DNA from 2 places in the Brevibacillus sp. NPDC058079 genome. Region 2 is predicted to be linked to the other one. Evidence: riboswitches for the same ligand, from Rfam matches in the RefSeq annotation. Region 2 holds a riboswitch; the other holds the start of a gene.
What was found. Region 2 has a riboswitch for thiamine pyrophosphate ahead of thiC (phosphomethylpyrimidine synthase ThiC). Riboswitches for the same ligand answer to the same signal wherever they lie in the genome.
Positions count from the first base shown of each region.

Region 1: linked by a shared signal. The riboswitch ahead of thiS (sulfur carrier protein ThiS) and the one ahead of thiC (phosphomethylpyrimidine synthase ThiC) in region 2 are both predicted to bind thiamine pyrophosphate.

Region 1 covers NZ_JBHVSO010000001.1:1,139,448-1,148,506, forward strand. Annotated here, with positions in the region: gene ACFVS2_RS05145 (sensor histidine kinase) at 1-1,383, shown strand; gene ACFVS2_RS05150 (ABC transporter substrate-binding protein) at 1,473-2,504, opposite strand; gene ACFVS2_RS05155 (ABC transporter permease) at 2,501-3,259, opposite strand; gene ACFVS2_RS05160 (ABC transporter ATP-binding protein) at 3,259-4,041, opposite strand; gene tenA (thiaminase II) at 4,026-4,706, opposite strand; gene ACFVS2_RS05170 (acetylornithine deacetylase) at 4,714-6,009, opposite strand; gene ACFVS2_RS05175 (thiazole synthase) at 6,002-6,775, opposite strand; gene thiS (sulfur carrier protein ThiS) at 6,781-6,984, opposite strand; TPP riboswitch at 7,184-7,294, opposite strand; gene kapB (kinase-associated lipoprotein KapB) at 7,336-7,719, opposite strand; gene ACFVS2_RS05190 (alanyl-tRNA editing protein) at 7,753-8,964, opposite strand; gene ACFVS2_RS05195 (hypothetical protein) at 9,046-9,059, opposite strand, start outside.
Region 2 covers NZ_JBHVSO010000002.1:198,048-207,106, reverse strand. Annotated here, with positions in the region: gene ACFVS2_RS07595 (ATP-dependent DNA ligase) at 41-976, shown strand; gene ACFVS2_RS07590 (DUF1904 family protein) at 1,360-1,689, shown strand; gene ACFVS2_RS07585 (hypothetical protein) at 1,738-1,908, opposite strand; gene thiC (phosphomethylpyrimidine synthase ThiC) at 1,924-3,678, opposite strand; TPP riboswitch at 3,828-3,940, opposite strand; gene ACFVS2_RS07575 (cation diffusion facilitator family transporter) at 4,191-5,072, shown strand; gene ku (non-homologous end joining protein Ku) at 5,131-6,084, opposite strand; gene ACFVS2_RS07565 (hypothetical protein) at 6,208-6,351, opposite strand; gene rsmD (16S rRNA (guanine(966)-N(2))-methyltransferase RsmD) at 6,835-7,401, shown strand; gene coaD (pantetheine-phosphate adenylyltransferase) at 7,448-7,927, shown strand; gene ylbJ (sporulation integral membrane protein YlbJ) at 7,932-9,059, opposite strand, start outside.

The sequences.
Region 1 (9,059 bases), on a different contig from region 2:
ATGGATGGAGCCGCACGAATTTTACGTCGTTATACAGGTGCTTCTATCCTGATCGCCGTCTTTTTGCTCATCGTCAATTACATCATTCTCGGCACATTTGTTTTCAAAGGCATGAACGAAGGATCTCCTCCCATTCACGTCACACAAGCTGTGGCAGAAGGTCTCCACAAGAACAGTTCCCACTATACGTTGGAACTAAATGCACAAGAATGGTTGCAAAAAAGCCAGGCTTGGGCCATGCTGATTGCGAACGATGGGAAGGTGATCTGGGACTACGCCATACCGGACCAATTGCCCCGCACCTATTCTCTGGCAGAAGTCGCGCAGTTCTCGCGAAATTACTTACAGGACTATCCTGTTTTTGTTTGGGAGCATGAGTTGGGGCTAGTCGTCGTGGGCTACCCGAAGGACAGTCTCGCCAAGTACCAGTTTCATTTCCCGATCAGTTGGATAAGCGATTTGCCGTATCGATTACTGGCTTTGCTTTTCGGAAATATCGTACTCGCCGCTCTTCTCTCGCTATTCATCGGCACTCGACTCATTCGGGCAATCCGCCCACTGATTAGCGGGATTCACGCCCTGTCAGAAGATCAGCATACACATCTCGAGGCAAAGGGAATGTTCAGCGGGATTGCTAGAAGCATTAATCATGCATCGTCGCTTCTGCAAGAGAAGAACGCTTTACTAAAAGCCAGAGACGAAGCACGCTCGAACTGGATCGCAGGAATTTCCCATGATATACGCACGCCTTTATCGATGGTGCTCGGGTATGCCAGTGAATTGGAAGAGAGCGATGCGGTGCCTTACGAGCAGCAGCAAAAAGCAAGCATTATTCGAAAGCAAGGGGAAAAGCTACGGTCTTTGGTCAGCGACTTGAATCTCGTTTCCATGCTGGAATACGAAATGCAGCCCATTCACACCAAACCGATTCGGCTATCGACACTTGCGCGGCAAATTGTCACTGACTTTTTGAACAATGATTTGGCAGAGACGTTTACCATCGAGCTGGATGTCACGACTGAGCAATGCTTCGTGATGGGCGATGAAAAACTTCTTGTCCGCGCCATCACGAATCTAGTCCAAAACAGCATCGCGCATAACCCATTAGGCTGTCACATCCACGTGCAAACGACCGTGTCACCCAACCAGCGCAATGCCCTCTTGATTATCACTGACAACGGAAAAGGCATTGAGCAAAGCATGCTGCCTGACTTGATGGAATTGCCTTATTCGTCAAAAAGAAAATCTCCCTTACACAATGGTCATGGTCTCGGGTTGCCCATGGTTGCACGGATTGCTTCCGCTCATCATGGACACCTGCTGTTAACAAGCGATTCAGGAAAAGGGATGACAGCAGAACTTTGTTTTCCCCTCTCCTCCTAAAAGGAAGACATCATAGAGAAAGCACCTCCTCTGTCTCGCCAATGGAGAGTAAACTCTCAAGAGCGTGCAAAGGGGGTGCTTTTTACTGATTACTTCACGAGATCACGCATAATCTCTTCTGCTTTGACGTCAGTTGTTATCAGCTTCTCTTTTTTCATCCAATTAATCAGTGTTTGCCAAGATTCGGCCGTCTGGTATCCAAAAGGCTTTTCTCCCGCATCCATCAACGGAATGAGGATATCCAAGCTCTTGGTCTCAATGTCTTTTTCCAGCGGGAAATCCGTAGCCTGTTTGGTAAACAACAAATCGAGTGCCTTTTCCTTATTATTTTTCACATAGTCCTGTCCCTTGCCAATCGCACGCAGGAAACCTTCCACAGCTTTCTGCTTTTTGCCCAAAGTCTCGTCACTTGTCGCCAATACGAGCTCATAGTAGTCTGGAACACCAAACTCAAAAGGCTTGAACACATTGACTGGAACGCCGTGCTTCTCCAATATTGGTTGCTCATGGTTGATATAGCCACCTACTACTGCATCGACTTTTTTTGCTGTCAACGCTGGGACGATGTCAAAGCCGATATCCGTGAAGGTCAGTCCGGAATCATCGCCACCACCATGCTTCACAACTTGACGTACGATAGATTCATCAAGTGGAAGTGATGGATAACCGATATTTTTTCCAGCCAACTTTTGCGGAGTATCGATTCCACTGTCTTGGCGCGTCATGATCACGTTTAACGGATGACGAACAAGTGCACCTACGGATACGACAGGAACTCCTTCTGCACGAGCTTGGATGAGCTGTGGTTGATAGCTGATTGCCAAATCTACTTTACCCGCAGCCGCCATCTTCAACGGATCATTGCTGTCTGAAGGCATTTGCATGGTCACCTTGAGGTTCTCGTCTTTGAAATAGCCTTGCTCCTCTGCGACATACAAGAAGGAATGTACAGCATTCGGATACCAATCGAGCGCAATCGTAAGCTCTGTCGGCTCCGCTCCTTTATCAGCAGGGGCTTGCGTCTGACCAGTATCGGTGCTCGCCTGATTGCCGCAAGCAGCAAGACCTGTTGCCAATGTAAGTGCCATGAATGTTTTCGTCCATTTGTTGAAAGGTTTCATTGTTGTTCTCCTTTAGTTTTCATATGCGGGGAAAAATGACGTTCGACTCGTCCAACCAGCCAAAACAGCAGCATGCCGAGAATCGAGAGCAACAGGACCGAGGCAAACAACGCAGGAGCCTGAAAATTGCCAGATGCCCGTCTGCCAAAGTACCCGAGACCCTCGCTCGCTCCCAACCATTCCCCAATCGTCGCCCCAGCCACGCTGTAAGTAGCTGCCACTTTGAGACCACTGAAGAAATGGGGTAAGCTCGACGGGAGTTGCAGCTTGGTGAAAATTTGTCCGTCCGTTGCCCCCATTGTTTTTAACAGCTGGAGCATTTCCTTGTCCGTTGAGCGAAGTCCATCATACGTGTTGACGACGATCGGAAAGAAAGTAAACAGAATCGTAACAGCAATTTTTCCAGATAAATCATACCCGAACCACAAAATAAATACGGGTGATAATGCTATAAGGGGGATCGTTTGGGAGATGACGATATACGGATAGACCAAGCGCTCCACAATCCGACTGCGAATCATCGCAAATGCAAGGGAGATTCCAAACAAAATCGAGATCGATAGCCCCAGTAACACTTCCTTTAACGTCGCCCAAAGATGTATGCCTACTAAAGAGGTACGTAAATCCCACAACGATACGACCACAGCGCTAGGCGGCGGTAAAATGAATGGCGGCACTCCGAGGAAGCGACAACCAGCTTCCCACGCCAGGAGAAAAATGGCGATGGAGATGCCAAACCAAATGCCTCTCCCCATCATGCTTCTCTCCTCAACGGCTTCATTGCTGCTTGGCGCTCCTGTCGAAGCAGTTCCCAAATTTGTTCACGCAATGCCAAAAATCCAGCTTGGTTGCGGCTGCTCGCCGTTCGCGGTCTGCTCACCGGAACGGTTAATTCGATCGGCTTGGTGATCGGACTACCTGAAAGCACGATAATACGATCTGCAAGTAAAATGGCTTCGTCGATGTCATGTGTAATCATCAGCATCGTACTGCCTGTTTCCTGCCACTTTTCCATCAGCCACTCTTGCATGTCCATTCTCGTAATTCCATCCAATGCACTAAACGGCTCATCCAATAGCATCATCTCTGCACCAGAAAACAACGCGCGCAAAAAGGAAACTCGCTGACGCATTCCACCAGAAAGCTGGGCTGGATAGCTGTCAGCCCAATCCTGAAGCCCGTACCTAGGCAATTGCTGTCTGACACGCTCATGCGCTTCTTTTTTCGTCATACCTTTGATTTCTAGCGGCAAAGCTGCATTTTCGACAATCGTACGCCATGGCATGAGCAGATCGCGTTGGGGCATATAGCCGACCTGCCCCAAACGATTTGCTACTGGTACACTTCCGAGCCTGATTTCGCCTTGTCCCGGCTCAAGAAGACCTGCGATGAGTTGAAACAAGGTGCTTTTCCCAATCCCGCTCGGACCGATCAAGCTAACGAACTCCCCTTTTTCCACACGCAGATCAAAATGATCTAGAATCTGCTTGTCGCCATACGAAAAGCTGACGTCGGCGAAAGCTAGTTGTTCTCCCACGGCCACATTTCCTCTCTGTAGGACATGTCCCAGAACATGTACTCCATTTTGGAGGTATTGACAAAATACTCTTCCAGTTTGGCCAGCTCTTGCTCGCTCTTTCCTTCCGCCAATTGGTTCATGATATCAATCAGCCAGATCGCCAGCTGCCCAAACTCATCGGAGCTGTACATTCGTACCCATTCACCGTACAGTTCGTGATCCAGCGCCCCTTCTACTTGAGCCAAACGCTTGCCGATCTCCCAATAGCTCCATGTGCATGGGAGTAGAGCACTCACCAATTCTGCCAACGACCCTTGATGAGCGACACGCAGCATGTAGCTGGTGTACCCGAGCATCACAAACGAAGGCTCTGTCGCTTCCAGCTCCGCGCGAGAGATACCAAAGCGCTCGGCATACTGACGATGCAGCTCCATCTCGGTGTTCAGCGTCGATTCTTGCAAAGCAGCGAAGCGAGAGCTTGTTTCCAGATCGTACGCCTTCACGCTCGCAATCGCGAACATTTTCGCGTAATCAATCAGATAGATGTAGTCTTGTTTCATGTAATATTTGAATGCACCAACGGGCAGGCTGCCATCGCCGAGTCCGGTGACGAAAGGATGTTGATGAACACGCTCCCAGATTGGGGCTACACTTTTTCTTAAACGCTCTGTAAAGGTTGTCATGCGATACTCACTCCTTCGCTTCCTTTGGGGTATTGCACCAGGTGGCAATAAATCGGGCCATGATCTGGGCAAAATGTACAAGCTGGTCAGGATCAATCGATTCATCTACGGCATGTGCATGCGTTAACTCACCTGGTCCAAATAGTACAGCCGGAATGCCTCCATGCGCAAACCAGCCTGCATCGGTCACCGTAGGCGACATATTAACGATAGGCGCTTGATGCATGTGACTTTCATATGCGGATTGCAGCGTTGCCAACCCCGGATGTTTCGTATCCAACTCCAGTGAAGGGAAGATTTCACCGCGCTCCTCAATCATCGAGCGTCCACCCCACCGGAATGTTGGAGGATTGTCTCTCAGCCAAAGATCAGCTGCAGCTGCACGCCCGACGTGATCCTCGATCTCTCGAATAATCTCTTCGTGGGATTCGTTCGGATAAAAATGAACGGTAATCCATAGAGCGCAACGGTCTGCGATGAACGCAGCGTGACGACCTCCCTCGATGACTGCGGGATTGATCGTATTACTGCCTGCCGGGAAGCCTGGGTAGGACTTCATGACAGCCCAGTCCCGCTCCAGCTCCTGTAGTGCGGTGATCACCTTCGTCATTTTTTCAATGGCAGAAGCTCCCCGAACGCGTCCGCCTGCATGAATCGTCTGTGCGCGCATTCCATCATGCAGCGTCGTCGGACTCTCAATCGTGATCCAGCCTGTAATGACCCCACCCTGCCCTTGCATTTGGAGATTGCTCGTATCCACTACAACGGCGTAGTCAGCCTGATAGCCACGCTCAATAGCGACCAATGTCCCCGCTTCACCTGCTTCTTCTCCGATGACGGATTGAAAGAGCAGATCACCTTGGAGCTCGATTCCGTGTTCGCGCAGTATTTGGATCGCAAACAAGCTCGCTGCGAGTCCACCTTTCATATCAGCAACACCACGGCCGTACAAGCGCCCATCCTTGCCATGTGTCAGAGCAAAAGGTGGATAGATCCACCCCGTGTCATCTCCGACTTCAGCCACATCGATATGCCCGTTGACAATCAAGCTGTTTGCCTGTGAAGAGGCACTCCCTGATAACCGACCGACGATATTGTCGTCTCCTGGATATACCGTCCAGCGATCGACCTCGAATCCCATCGCTTGCAGTCTGTTGGCAATTACTCCTTGTGCGGCATCGCTGTTTCGCGCGGGAGGACTCACAGTCGGATGAGAAACGAGCTCTGCCAATAAAGTGAATAGCTCTTCTTTGCGGCTGGCAATCGATTCTACCGCTTCTGTCAGTCGATCCACGCTACTCAATCATCCCTTCAGTCGGGCTGCTTGCTGACGCGTAACGTTTTTTCGCGATACGGCCTGCCAGGAAGCCTTTGCGACCTGCTTCTACTCCGAGCTTCATCGCTTCTGCCATCAGGACAGGATTGTCAGCGAGTGCGACTGCTGTATTCAACAAGACACCGTCAGCACCCAGCTCCATCGCTTTCGCGCAGTCCGCTGGCGAGCCAATTCCTGCATCCACGATTATCGGTACTTTGGCATCCTCGATAATAAAGCGGAGGTTGTTTTCGTTGACAATCCCTTGTCCGGAACCAATTGGTGACGCACCTGGCATAACCGCATGCACGCCAACCTCTTGCAAATGTCTAGCAAGGATCGGGTCGTCATTGGTGTAGGTCAGTACGATAAAGCCTTCTTCTACCAAGATTTTCGAAGCCTCGAGCGTGCCAATCGGGTCAGGGAGAAGTGTTTTCGGGTCTCCAATGACTTCGACCTTGATCATGTCACACAGGCCAGATGCTTTAGCTAAACGGGCAATGCGCACTGCTTCTTCTGCTGTATAGGCACCTGCTGTATTTGGTAACAGGGTGAATTTTTTCAAATCGAGTTGTTCCAAAAAGTTCGGTTCTTGCGGATTTTCCAAATTCAAGCGACGAATCGCAAATGTCAAAATTTCTGCTTCCGACACCTCTACTGCTTTCCCTTGTGTATCCAAGTCAGCGAATTTACCTGTCCCGAGAAGCAAACGGGAGCGAAACTCGTAAGGTCCAATTTTCAATGTATCCATCATCATGATCATCCTCCTCCGACAAAATGAACGATTTCTATGCGATCTCCGTCTGCAATCGGTGTTTGTTCGTACGCTGAGCGGTCAATAATTTCACCATTTCGCTCTACGACGACAATCTTCTCTTGCAGGGAATAAGAAGCGAGCAAGGCCCGCACTGTCGTGATCTCTTCCGCCAACTCTACTTTTTTCCCATTCAGCTGAACAATCATTGATTACCTCCTTCTTCTGGAAAAAAAACGGCTTCTCCCACCTGCCTGAGTCGATTCAGACAAACAGAAGAAGCCGTATACCCATCCCATCTCACGGGACGAATGGCATAAAAAAACCATCCGCCTCGGATGGTTGAGTGTGGTCTTATCATGCATGCACGCAAACAAGCATAGTTCCGCTCGGATGCGACACGTGATACTGATTCCAAATACCTCTTCCTCCGCTGGCATGACCCAGGTCAGGTTCAACGGTCAGTAACACACTCGTTACAATCTCAGCCAACGTTGCTTGGCTCCCGTTTGGTAGTAAAGCTATGCAATTGTCGTACATTCGAGTACTACAGTACCACTCTATTTCGTGTTTGTAAAGGCTTCCTTGTGCATCTTTTCCAGCTCAACGAGACAACGCTCTGCCCAAGCTGCCATTTTCGCAAGCTTTTCCATTTCTCTCTCCATCGCCTGGCGCACAGATTCCTTGTAGTCTGGAATCGCGCCATTATAGCGAATGACACCTTGGACAGGCGTCATGAATTTTTCCATGTAAGAGAGTGCTGGACGCTGGTGAAACAGCGGCACCTCTACTTCGTAGGAAGAATGCAAATCGCCTTGAGTGGGGTATTTGGTAACTGCCAACACTTTTACCAGCAGCTTCGAATCGTGGATTTCCAATACTTCTGTAATATATTCACCCGTTCGCTGCGTAACGCGAACGATATCTCCCGGATTCCAGTTCATCGCGGATTCCTCCTTTTATTAAATCGAGTTCATCTACATTAGTAAGGCTTCCAGCAGTTTGCGAGCATGCAGCAATACTTCTTCCGCATCCACTACTGACTGACCGCCACCCTGTGCCATGGCAGGATTTCCCCCACCTTTTCCGTTTATGACCGGCAAAGTTTCTTTCAACACTTGATTGATGGCTACGTTGACTTCTTGCCCACGAGCAAACACGACTTGCATTTTGTCCTCGGTAGTAGCAGCCAATAGGCAAATCGCATCTGGCGCCAGAGCAGTAGCCAGCTGTGCGAACTGTTGAAGCTGTTGAATGGTTTTGTCTGTGAAGGTACGCATAATGAGGCGAGAATGACCGAGTTGGCTAGCAGCAGATAGTTGTTGATTGACTTCCACTTCTACGAGCTGCTTATCCACTTCTGCCAATTTTGCCTTCAAGGCGTCGCGTTCAACAAGGAGGCGTTCCGTCTGTGCGATCAGTTCCCCTTCATTGGTAGCGAGCAGTTTCGCCGTATCTCGAACGACAGCTTGCTTTTGGTTATAGTCCCGCAAAGCTCGCCAGCCACAGATGAATTCCAGACGAATGTTTCCGCGATGTCGCTCCCAGCCCAAGATCTTGATCATCCCGACTTCGCCCGTACGCGCTGGATGAGTTCCTCCGCATGGGTTGTAATCAAAATCAGGTATCATCACGACGCGAATATTTTCAGTAACGGTCGGCTGTTTTTTCAAGGGCAGCGTTGCCAACTCCTCGTCATCAACGAACCGCGCAATGATGGGGTGGTTTTCCAGAACAATCTGATTCGCTCGCTTTTCTACCTTCTCCCATACATCTGCTGTCAACTCATCCAGTCGTACATCAATGGTGACACGCTCTTTGCCCAAGTGAAAGGCAACGGTTTCCGCTTGCACGACTTCCAGGAAGGACGCAGATAAAATGTGTTGGCCAGCATGCTGCTGCATGTGGTCGAAGCGGCGATCCCAATCGATGTGACCCGTTACTTCCGCTATGCTTTCGGACAAGGGAGCTTCCAGTCGGTGACGAATTTCGCCATCTACCTCTTCCACGTCTACCACACGAATTTCTTCCAATACGCCCAGATCGGAAGGCTGTCCGCCTCCAGTAGGGTAAAAGGCCGTTTGGTTCAGTACCACGTAAGGTGTTCCATCTTGCTCGGCACCAGTCCTCGTCACCTGGGCCGAAAACGTTCTCGTATAAGCATCCTGATAATAGAGTCTGTCTTCCATTGTTACTCCTCGCTGCATGGAACCATGGTTCCAGCCTGATTCTCCCACTTGGGGGCAACACGAAAAATGTATGTATAAAGCTTAGCCAAACAAGT
Region 2 (9,059 bases):
TTCGAACGATTGAGGGTATTTTATTGACCAGAGGTGAACCATGCATCCAATCATTCCGATGGAGCCAATATTATGTGACGTAATTCCTCAAGGATCAGACTGGATTGCCCAAGTGAAGTGGGATGGTGTCCGGATACTGACCTACTTTGATGGTCATCAAACGAGATTGTTTAATCGTCGGTTAAATGAACGGACTTTTCATTTTCCTGAAGTAGCAGACATTCATTCGTACTGCAAAGCTCGATCTGTCATATTAGATGGAGAAATTATTGCATTAGGACCGGACGGAAAACCATCGTTTCATGAAGTGATGCGACGGGATGGAATAAGACGTTTGGAGAAAGTTAGCCATGTGCGAAAAGAAGTTCCTATTACATATATGATTTTTGATGTCATCTTTTTCGACGAGCAGTGGATCAATCTGCGTTCATTGAAAGAAAGGATTCATATCCTACAAGAAATAATCGTGACGAATGACCATATCCAATTAGTTTCCAACCACGATAATGGAAAAGCGTTGTTTACTGTCATTCAGCAACAAGGCATGGAAGGCATTATCATGAAAGATCTAAACAGCAAATATGTTATTGGGCGTAAAGAAAAACAATGGCAAAAGAAAAAATACTATCGGGATATCGTAGCGGTTGTAGGAGGAGTAACGATACGAGACAACATCGTAAACGCAGTACTGTTGGGGCTATACGATTCAGAAGGTAGGTTACTTTATATTGGACATGCAGGGGCAGGGAGATTAACACGGAACGATTGGATGGCACTAACAGAGAGGATCGTGCCACTCATACAAAAGGATATGCCCTTCTTTAACAAACCCGAAAGGAATAGAGGAGCGATTTGGCTACAACCAAATGTTACGGTGAAAGTGAACTTCGCAGAATGGACAGAGGGTTATACGTTACGACAACCAAGTATACAAGCAATTGTTGATATACCTACTGATCAATGTGTGCTGGAGTGAACAACATCCCTCATGAATCGAGGGATGTCCTCTGTTTGAAATTTCTAAAAACAACTTAAAATAATAAAGTCGCATGGGTATTTGCAGGAATTTTACGAAACTTTTTTATTGATTAAGTATTGAATTCGAGCTATACTACTTGTATCTAAAAGAACTGATCGGTTAGCGCATTGGGCTGTATCTGGTTGAGTTGCTTCCTCCTTCCGTGGTACGTCCACCACACCTCATGGGAAGGAAGCTACTCTCTGATATGGCCCTCTTTGTGTCTCGCTCGGGTTGGGAATGTTTGTTGTTCACTTTCTTTAATCCTTTTTTCATTGATATATAATTAGAGACTTGTTTATAATGACTGTGCGAACTTATTTACGAAAGAAGGAATTGACTTGCCGTTTCTTCGGTTTAAAGGCTTTGCGAAGCAAGACATAGAGCCCATTTCTCAGATTCTTATAGAAGAGTTTTCCAAAATTGCTGAGGTCGCTCAGGAAAAGGTGAAATTGGAGCTGCTTCAGGTAGATCAATTGACGAACAGTCCTTTGTCTGTAGAGATCATGATGTTTCCGCGTGAACAAAAGCAACATGACGCGATTGCTAGTGCCATACACGGCATTTTGAAGAAGCAAGGCTTTCTACATGTCCATATTTTCTTCATTCTGCTATCGCCTTCTCTCTATTATAAAGAAGGACTTCCGTTGCAAGTCGGAATGACGAAATAAGCAAGAAAAAAGGTCGAGATCCTCAAACGGGATTTCGACCTTTTTCTATTAATAGTAGAGGCTTTCGGTTTGCAGGCACTTGGAGCATGTTCGCGTAAGTGGAGTTTCGATATAGACGTGGCTGCAGTCCTGTTGAATCAGCCGCAATTGTTGTTTAGATTGCTCTAGCTCAGCCTCTAATCGAATGATCTCTTCTCGTAAACGACTGGCTTCCTCCATAGGCATCCCCCTTCATTACGACTGGTACAAACGGCTTCCTTGTTCGCGGAACTCACGGGATTTATCCTGCATCCCTGCAAGAATGGTGGGATCTTGGGCAGCCCCTTGTTCATTGGCGATGTGACGAATGTCGTGCGATATTTTCATGCTGCAAAATTTAGGTCCGCACATGGAACAAAAATGAGCGGATTTGGCGGCTTCTGCTGGCAATGTTTCGTCGTGATATTCACGGGCGCGCTCTGGGTCCAAAGACAAATTGAATTGATCGTTCCAGCGAAAATCAAAACGAGCTTTGGATAAGGCGTCGTCTCGTTGTTTTGCCCGCGGATGTCCTTTTGCGAGATCAGCGGCATGCGCTGCGATTTTGTATGCGTTTAAACCGTTGCGGACATCTTCTTTGTTGGGTAGGCCGAGGTGCTCCTTGGGCGTTACGTAGCAGAGCATCGCTGTTCCGAACCATCCAATCATGGCGGCGCCAATCGCTGAAGTAATGTGATCATAGCCGGGAGCGATGTCTGTCGTGAGTGGCCCAAGTGTGTAAAAAGGAGCCTCATGGCAAATAGATAACTGTTTATCCATATTTTCGCGAATGAGATGCATCGGGACGTGACCAGGGCCTTCAATCATGACTTGTACGTCGTGTTCCCACGCAATTTTTGTGAGTTCTCCCAATGTTTCAAGCTCTGCGAACTGCGCCTCGTCATTCGCATCCGCGATAGAGCCAGGACGTAGTCCATCTCCGAGAGATACACAAATGTCATAGGCCTTCAGAATTTCGCAAATTTCAGCGAAATGCGTATACAAGAAGTTTTCCTCATGATGGGCCAGGCACCATGCGGCCAAAATCGATCCACCGCGAGAGACGATACCGGTAACACGGTTAGCTGTCATAGGAATGTAGCGCAATAGAACACCAGCATGAATCGTGAAGTAATCAACGCCTTGTTCTGCTTGCTCAATCAAGGTGTCTCGGTAAACCTCCCATGTCAAATCCTCGGCTTTCCCATTTACTTTTTCAAGTGCTTGATAAATCGGGACGGTACCGACTGGAACGGGACTGTTGCGGATAATCCACTCCCGTGTGGTGTGGATATGTTTTCCCGTGGAGAGGTCCATAATGGTGTCGGCACCCCAACGGACCGACCAAATCATTTTTTCAACTTCTTCTTCCATCGAAGAGCTGACAGCTGACGTTCCGATGTTGGCATTGATTTTGACATGAAAGTTGCGGCCAATGATCATCGGCTCGCTTTCAGGATGATTGACGTTAGAAGGGAGGATCGCACGTCCAGCGGCGATTTCTGCCCTCACAAATTCAGGGGAGACACCCTCGCGAATGGAAACGTATTCCATTTCAGGTGTGATGATATTTTTTCGGGCATAATGAAGCTGGGTAACATTTTTCCCTGGCTTTGCCCGTTTTGGTTCGTAGCCCTCTCGAGGGAAAGTAGGGAGGGTGGCTGCCTTTTCTTCGTTTCGGATGCCGTCGTCAACTAGTTGTGGTTCGCGACCGACATACGTTTCCGCATCATTTCGCTCATCGATCCACTTGTGGCGGATGGAGGGCAGTCCTGCTTCAATGTCAGGAACGTAACCCGTTGCGGTATACTCGCCACTCGTATCGTACACGCGAAGAGGGGGATTGGGTGTGGAGCCAGACAATCCTTCGGTAGGATGAAGGGAAATCTCGCGCATCGGGACACGGATGTCCGCGCGACTACCTGTTTCGTATACTTTGCGACTGCCTGGAAAAGATGACACCAATGACATAAGAAAAACCTCCTTGTTTTGGTTGCACGAAAGCGAGAACCGTTTAGGGAGGCGAAAGAAACATCCCACGAAAAAGCGCCGCATAAACAACATGCGACGCCAACGCGAGAGTAGAGAAGAAACGGGTATCCTAAAGATACACGTATCTTTTCGTGTCGTATATGACATTCCTCCGCTGGCATTACCCAGTTCAGGTTCAACGGTCGATGGCACAGTACCATCCTCTCAGCCTGGTGATTTCCAAGCTCCCGTGCTTTTTTTATTTTGGATTGCAAGAATAGGATAACGGGAAGTCCATTTAATTTCAAGGAAAATTTTCCAGTGAAAAAATTGCGGGTGTGCAACACATTTTCCTTCCCCCTATTCTCATGAATCGGACTAAAACTGTTTCTGTAGACCCACATGAATCCTATCTGTTACGATGAAGTTCGAAAAAAAAGCAACTGCTTCCAGCGCTTTGATTTTTCTCGTTGTTGAAGCAGATTGGAGAAGTATTTTTGAGGTGATGAGGTATGGATGTCTATTCGGATCTAAAACAAGGAGAACGTGGAGCGTGGGTAAGTATTTTCGCCTACATATTCTGCTCTGTATTAAAAATAGGAGTTGCGTATGTCACCGCGTCGGAAGCTTTAATGGCCGACGGTCTTAACAACTCAACGGATGTCGTCGCATCAATTGCTGTTTTGATCGGGCTTCGTATTGCAAGGAAACCACCTGATAAAGATCACCCGTATGGTCATTTTCGGGCGGAGACGATTTCAGCACTTGTCGCATCATTTATTATGCTATTTGTCGGAGTTCAAGTCGTTACGAATGCCGTACCATCCTTATTGGACCCAAAGCATGCGGCTCCTGACCTGTTGGCAGGGTGGACAGCACTTGCGACTGCAGTCATTATGCTTTTCGTCTATCGCTATAATAAAAAGCTCGCCATTAAAACAAACAGCCAAGCACTAAATGCAGCGGCCGCTGACAACCGTTCAGACGCATTCGTCAGTATTGGGACGTTTATCGGGGTAGCTGGCGCACAATTTCAATTGCACTGGCTTGATCCTTTAGCTGCTTTTGTTGTTGGTCTCATCATCTTGAAGACTGCTTGGGACATTTTCAGGGAAGCAACTCACCGTTTGACAGATGGCTTTGACGAAAGTGAGCTTGCGGACCTGCGGGCTACTATTTCCTCGATTTCGGGAGTTAAGGATATCAGTGACATCAAAGCCCGCTACCATGGCAGCAGCGTGCTGGTGGATGTTGTGATCCATGTAGATCCAGGTCTGAATGTGGTGGAGAGCCACACCATCACAGAGAAAATTGAAGAACAGATGCGCAAGATTCACCGCATTAACGCCGTTCATATCCATATTGAACCATGCAGGAAGATGGTTCCAAACTAGATTTCATGATGTGCATGCAAAAAACCTGTCCATAGTGGGCAGGTTTTTTTAGGTGCAATTAAACAGGGGTAGCCTTCTTTTTGCGTAGTGTTTTGGTTGTAGACGTAGTCTTTTTCGGACTAGCTGCGGTCTCCTTTTGCGATGCCTGTTCTTTTTCGGACGAGGAGGCAGCAGTGGTGCGTTTTCGCGCAGGCTTTGACGGAGTCGGTTCAGGCTCGATTTTGATGGGGACTGCGGCTTGACCGGCTGTAGACTCCAAGCTTTCTTTTAGGGCCTGCATGAGATCAATGACATTGGTTCTTGCCACGGTAGGTGCGGTAGCGATCTCCTGACCCTCCAGCTTTTTCTCAATCAGTTTTTGCAGGTCGGATCGATACTCATCAGTATATTTTGCGGGATCAAAAGGGATCGTCATATTGCTAATGAGCTCAGTTGCCATCTTCAGTTCATTTTCGGCCAACGGTACAGTGGCTTCCGGCAAGGCAGGCACTTGACTGACGGGACGTACCTCATCTGGATAGAAGATCGTCTCCAGCATGATGCAATGCTCATACAGTCGGATAACGGCCAGGCTTTGCCGATTGCGCATCGTCACCTGTGCAACGCCGATCTTGCCTGTCTGTTCCATGGCGGAGCGCAGCAGGGCGTATGCTTTTTCCCCAGTGTCCTGTGGGGATAGGAAATAGCTTTTATGAAAATAAACCGGATCGATCTCCGACAAGTCTACGAAGTCGATAATTTCAATGGCTCTGCGTGTTTCTGGCGTAATGGCTTCCAGATCATCATCGTCGATCATGACAAAGTGTCCTTTTTCATATTCGAAGCCACGGACGATTTCGCTCGTATCAACTTCGCGTTGGCAGTGCGGGCACATTTTCGTGTACTTGATCGGGGTATTGCACTCTTTATGAAGTTGGCGAAAGCGAATATCGCGCTCTTCTGTTGCGGTAAACATGCGAACAGGTATATTGACGAGGCCGAAGCTGATCGAGCCCTTCCACACCGTATGCATGCGGATACCTCCTTCACAGCTATTTTTGTATAGTATCTGTAACTGCATAGAAGAAGTGCCGAGGGAATTGAAGGTGGAAAAGTAAAAAGCCAGCCGATTCGATGCGGCTGGCCTCTTGTATAGCTACTGCCCATGTTTGACGATGTCCGATTGATCTGCACGTGATTGCATGTCTCGCGCCAGCTCGACATCTTTGCCAGTACGGTCCGCAATGGACTGGGCTTTGGACGCCTTCAGTTTTTGTGCAGACGGTCGTTTTTCTGCCATGAACGACTCACTCCTTTCAGGCAATCTACATGTAGAGGGTGTTGCAGGTACATGTAGTATGCGCTGCACACAAAAAAATACCCCATCGCCAAATGACGAGGGGCAGCCGTTCAACTCCTCCCGATGAAGGGAGCGATGGCACGAAATGCTCCTATCAGACACGTCGTGCGCCAAAGTGAACAGCCTTTCAATTATGGGAGAGGAGAAACCGGAGGAAGAGCTTATGGGGAAACGTAAGTCTTCTCCGCGGTTGTCAGCGACACCGTTGCGTCGCTATTCATCATCTTTTCCAATCGAAATGGGTTGTATACCTTTCTTGCACATAAATTTTTCCAGTTGCTAATTTTACGGGTGTATGCAGTTGTGATAGTATGATATCATTCTCAGTCTTAGAAAATTGAGTCTAACAACACGCGTTCAAAAAGTCGTCTTTTTGAACAACCTCTTACAACATACATAGGAAAGCAGACAGGTGAAGTGAGTATGCGAGTCATCGCTGGAGAACACAGAGGAAGACGGTTGGCAGCAGTTCCGGGCAAAGGAACCAGACCGACAACTGATAAAGTTAAAGAATCGATTTTTAATATGATTGGTCCGTATTTCGATGGCGGTTGGGCATTGGACCTATACGCAGGAACAGGTGGTCTCGGGATCGAGGCATTAAGTAGGGGAGCGGATCGAGCTGTTTTCGTGGAGCGAGATCAGAAAGCTTTTGCCGTGGTAAAACAAAACGTCAGCACGTGCAGGCTGGACGATTATGCAGAACTATATCGGATGGATGCGGACCGCGCCATTCGCACACTGAGTACGCGCAATCAAAAATTTGATCTCGTCTTTTTGGACCCGCCATACGCCCAGCAAAAAATTGTCGAAGAAATTGAGATGTTGCAGGAGCTGGGAATGTTGGCGGACGGAGCGTGGATCGTGGCTGAGCATGATATCGCAGAATCCTTTCCAGATGCGATTGGTCATTGTGTAAAGGATCGAGCGGCTAAGTATGGGGATACGGCCGTCACGGTATATTATTACGCTTTGGAGCCACAAGCCTAACGCTCAAATCAAGGTGCAAAAGAGCACCAAGGGAGGATAACCCGCTATGGCAATCGCCGTATGTTCAGGAAGCTTCGACCCTGTTACTTATGGGCATCTCGACATTATTGCGCGGGGTGCCAACGTTTTTGATAAGGTCATTGTTGCCGTCTTGATCAATTCAAAGAAAAACTCATTGTTCAGCGTAGAAGAGCGCGTCGATTTGCTTCGTCAGGCAACGGCTGACATGAAAAATGTAGAAGTGGACTCTTTTGACGGCTTGTTGATTGACTATATGAACAAAAAGGGTGCACAGGTGATCATTCGTGGCCTTCGTGCTGTTTCTGATTTTGAATATGAGATGCAAGTCGCCTCGATAAATAAAAAGCTCGACGAAAATATCGAAACGTTTTTCATGATGACGAACAATCAATATTCGTACTTGAGTTCAAGTATTGTAAAGGAAGTTGCGAAATACAAGGCGAGTGTCGCCGATTTGGTGCCGCCGGTCGTAGAAGAGGCACTGAAGCGAAAAATGGCCGAGTAGTTTATCACGTCTTGCTTCGGTTCATGCGCGAAAGAGTCAAGCTGGTACACAACAGAATCGCACCGACGCCGATGGCGATTCCCCCTGATAGGAGCAAGGTCTCCCACCAACTCGTCGCCGGAATCTCAGATTTCACTTGTACAAATACAGGGACGGCTTTCTCCACGAACCAGGAGCTGACTGTGGCAAGAGGACCCCAAAAGACAAAGGTCAAAATCGCAGCTAGAAAAGCGTGCAGCGCTCTGGCAATCAAGTAAGGGGCGACACGAATATCCGTTTCACTCAAGATACTCGCGACCTGCGCGTGAACACTCAAGCCGCCCCAGGACAATATAGCGCTGGCAATGGCCGCTTTCCAGACCAAGGAAACATTGTCAGGCACAATGCTCGCTGCTTGTGCACCGAGGGTTACTTCGAACAACCCAGCCACGATTGCTTGGGAAAAAGTTGGTGGAAAACCAAAGGGACCGAGAATGATCGAGAGAAGCGTACTGATGATCTGTGTCAGATGAATCATGGAGAATAGTTGAATTAATACCGAAAAAACAATGATGAAGCCACCGATCATGAGCAATGTATTCAGGGCGGATTGCACCGCTTCCCCCATTAATCTTCCGAACGGACGTCCATCGCGGACACGTGCCCGATGCATCGCTTGCAAGGCGCGTAAAGGAAGAGGCAGTGAATTTTTCTCCAATGGGGCTGAAGTAATGGCAAAAGGCGCATGGAAACGATAGATTACGCCCATGAGTACAGCTGACAAATAATGAGTCAGAGCTAGTGTGATGCCCATTTGCTCACTGTGAAAAAAACCGATTGCTACTGCTCCCATGACGAATAAGGGGTCTCCCGTCGTTGTAAAAGAGACGAGACGTTCACCCTCAGCCTTCGTCACATTGCCTTGCAGACGCAGGCGTGTTGTCAGCTTTGCGGCTACCGGATAGCCGGACGAGAAGCCCATAGCCAGTACGAACCCGCCAGTGCCCGGAACGTTAAACAGCGGGCGCATTAATGGCTCCAGTAACACGCCGACGAAATGAACGACGCCCAGACCCATCAACACCTCAGACAGCACAATAAAGGGAAGGGTAGAGGGGAAAACTACCTCCCACCATATTTTCAGACCGCGTAC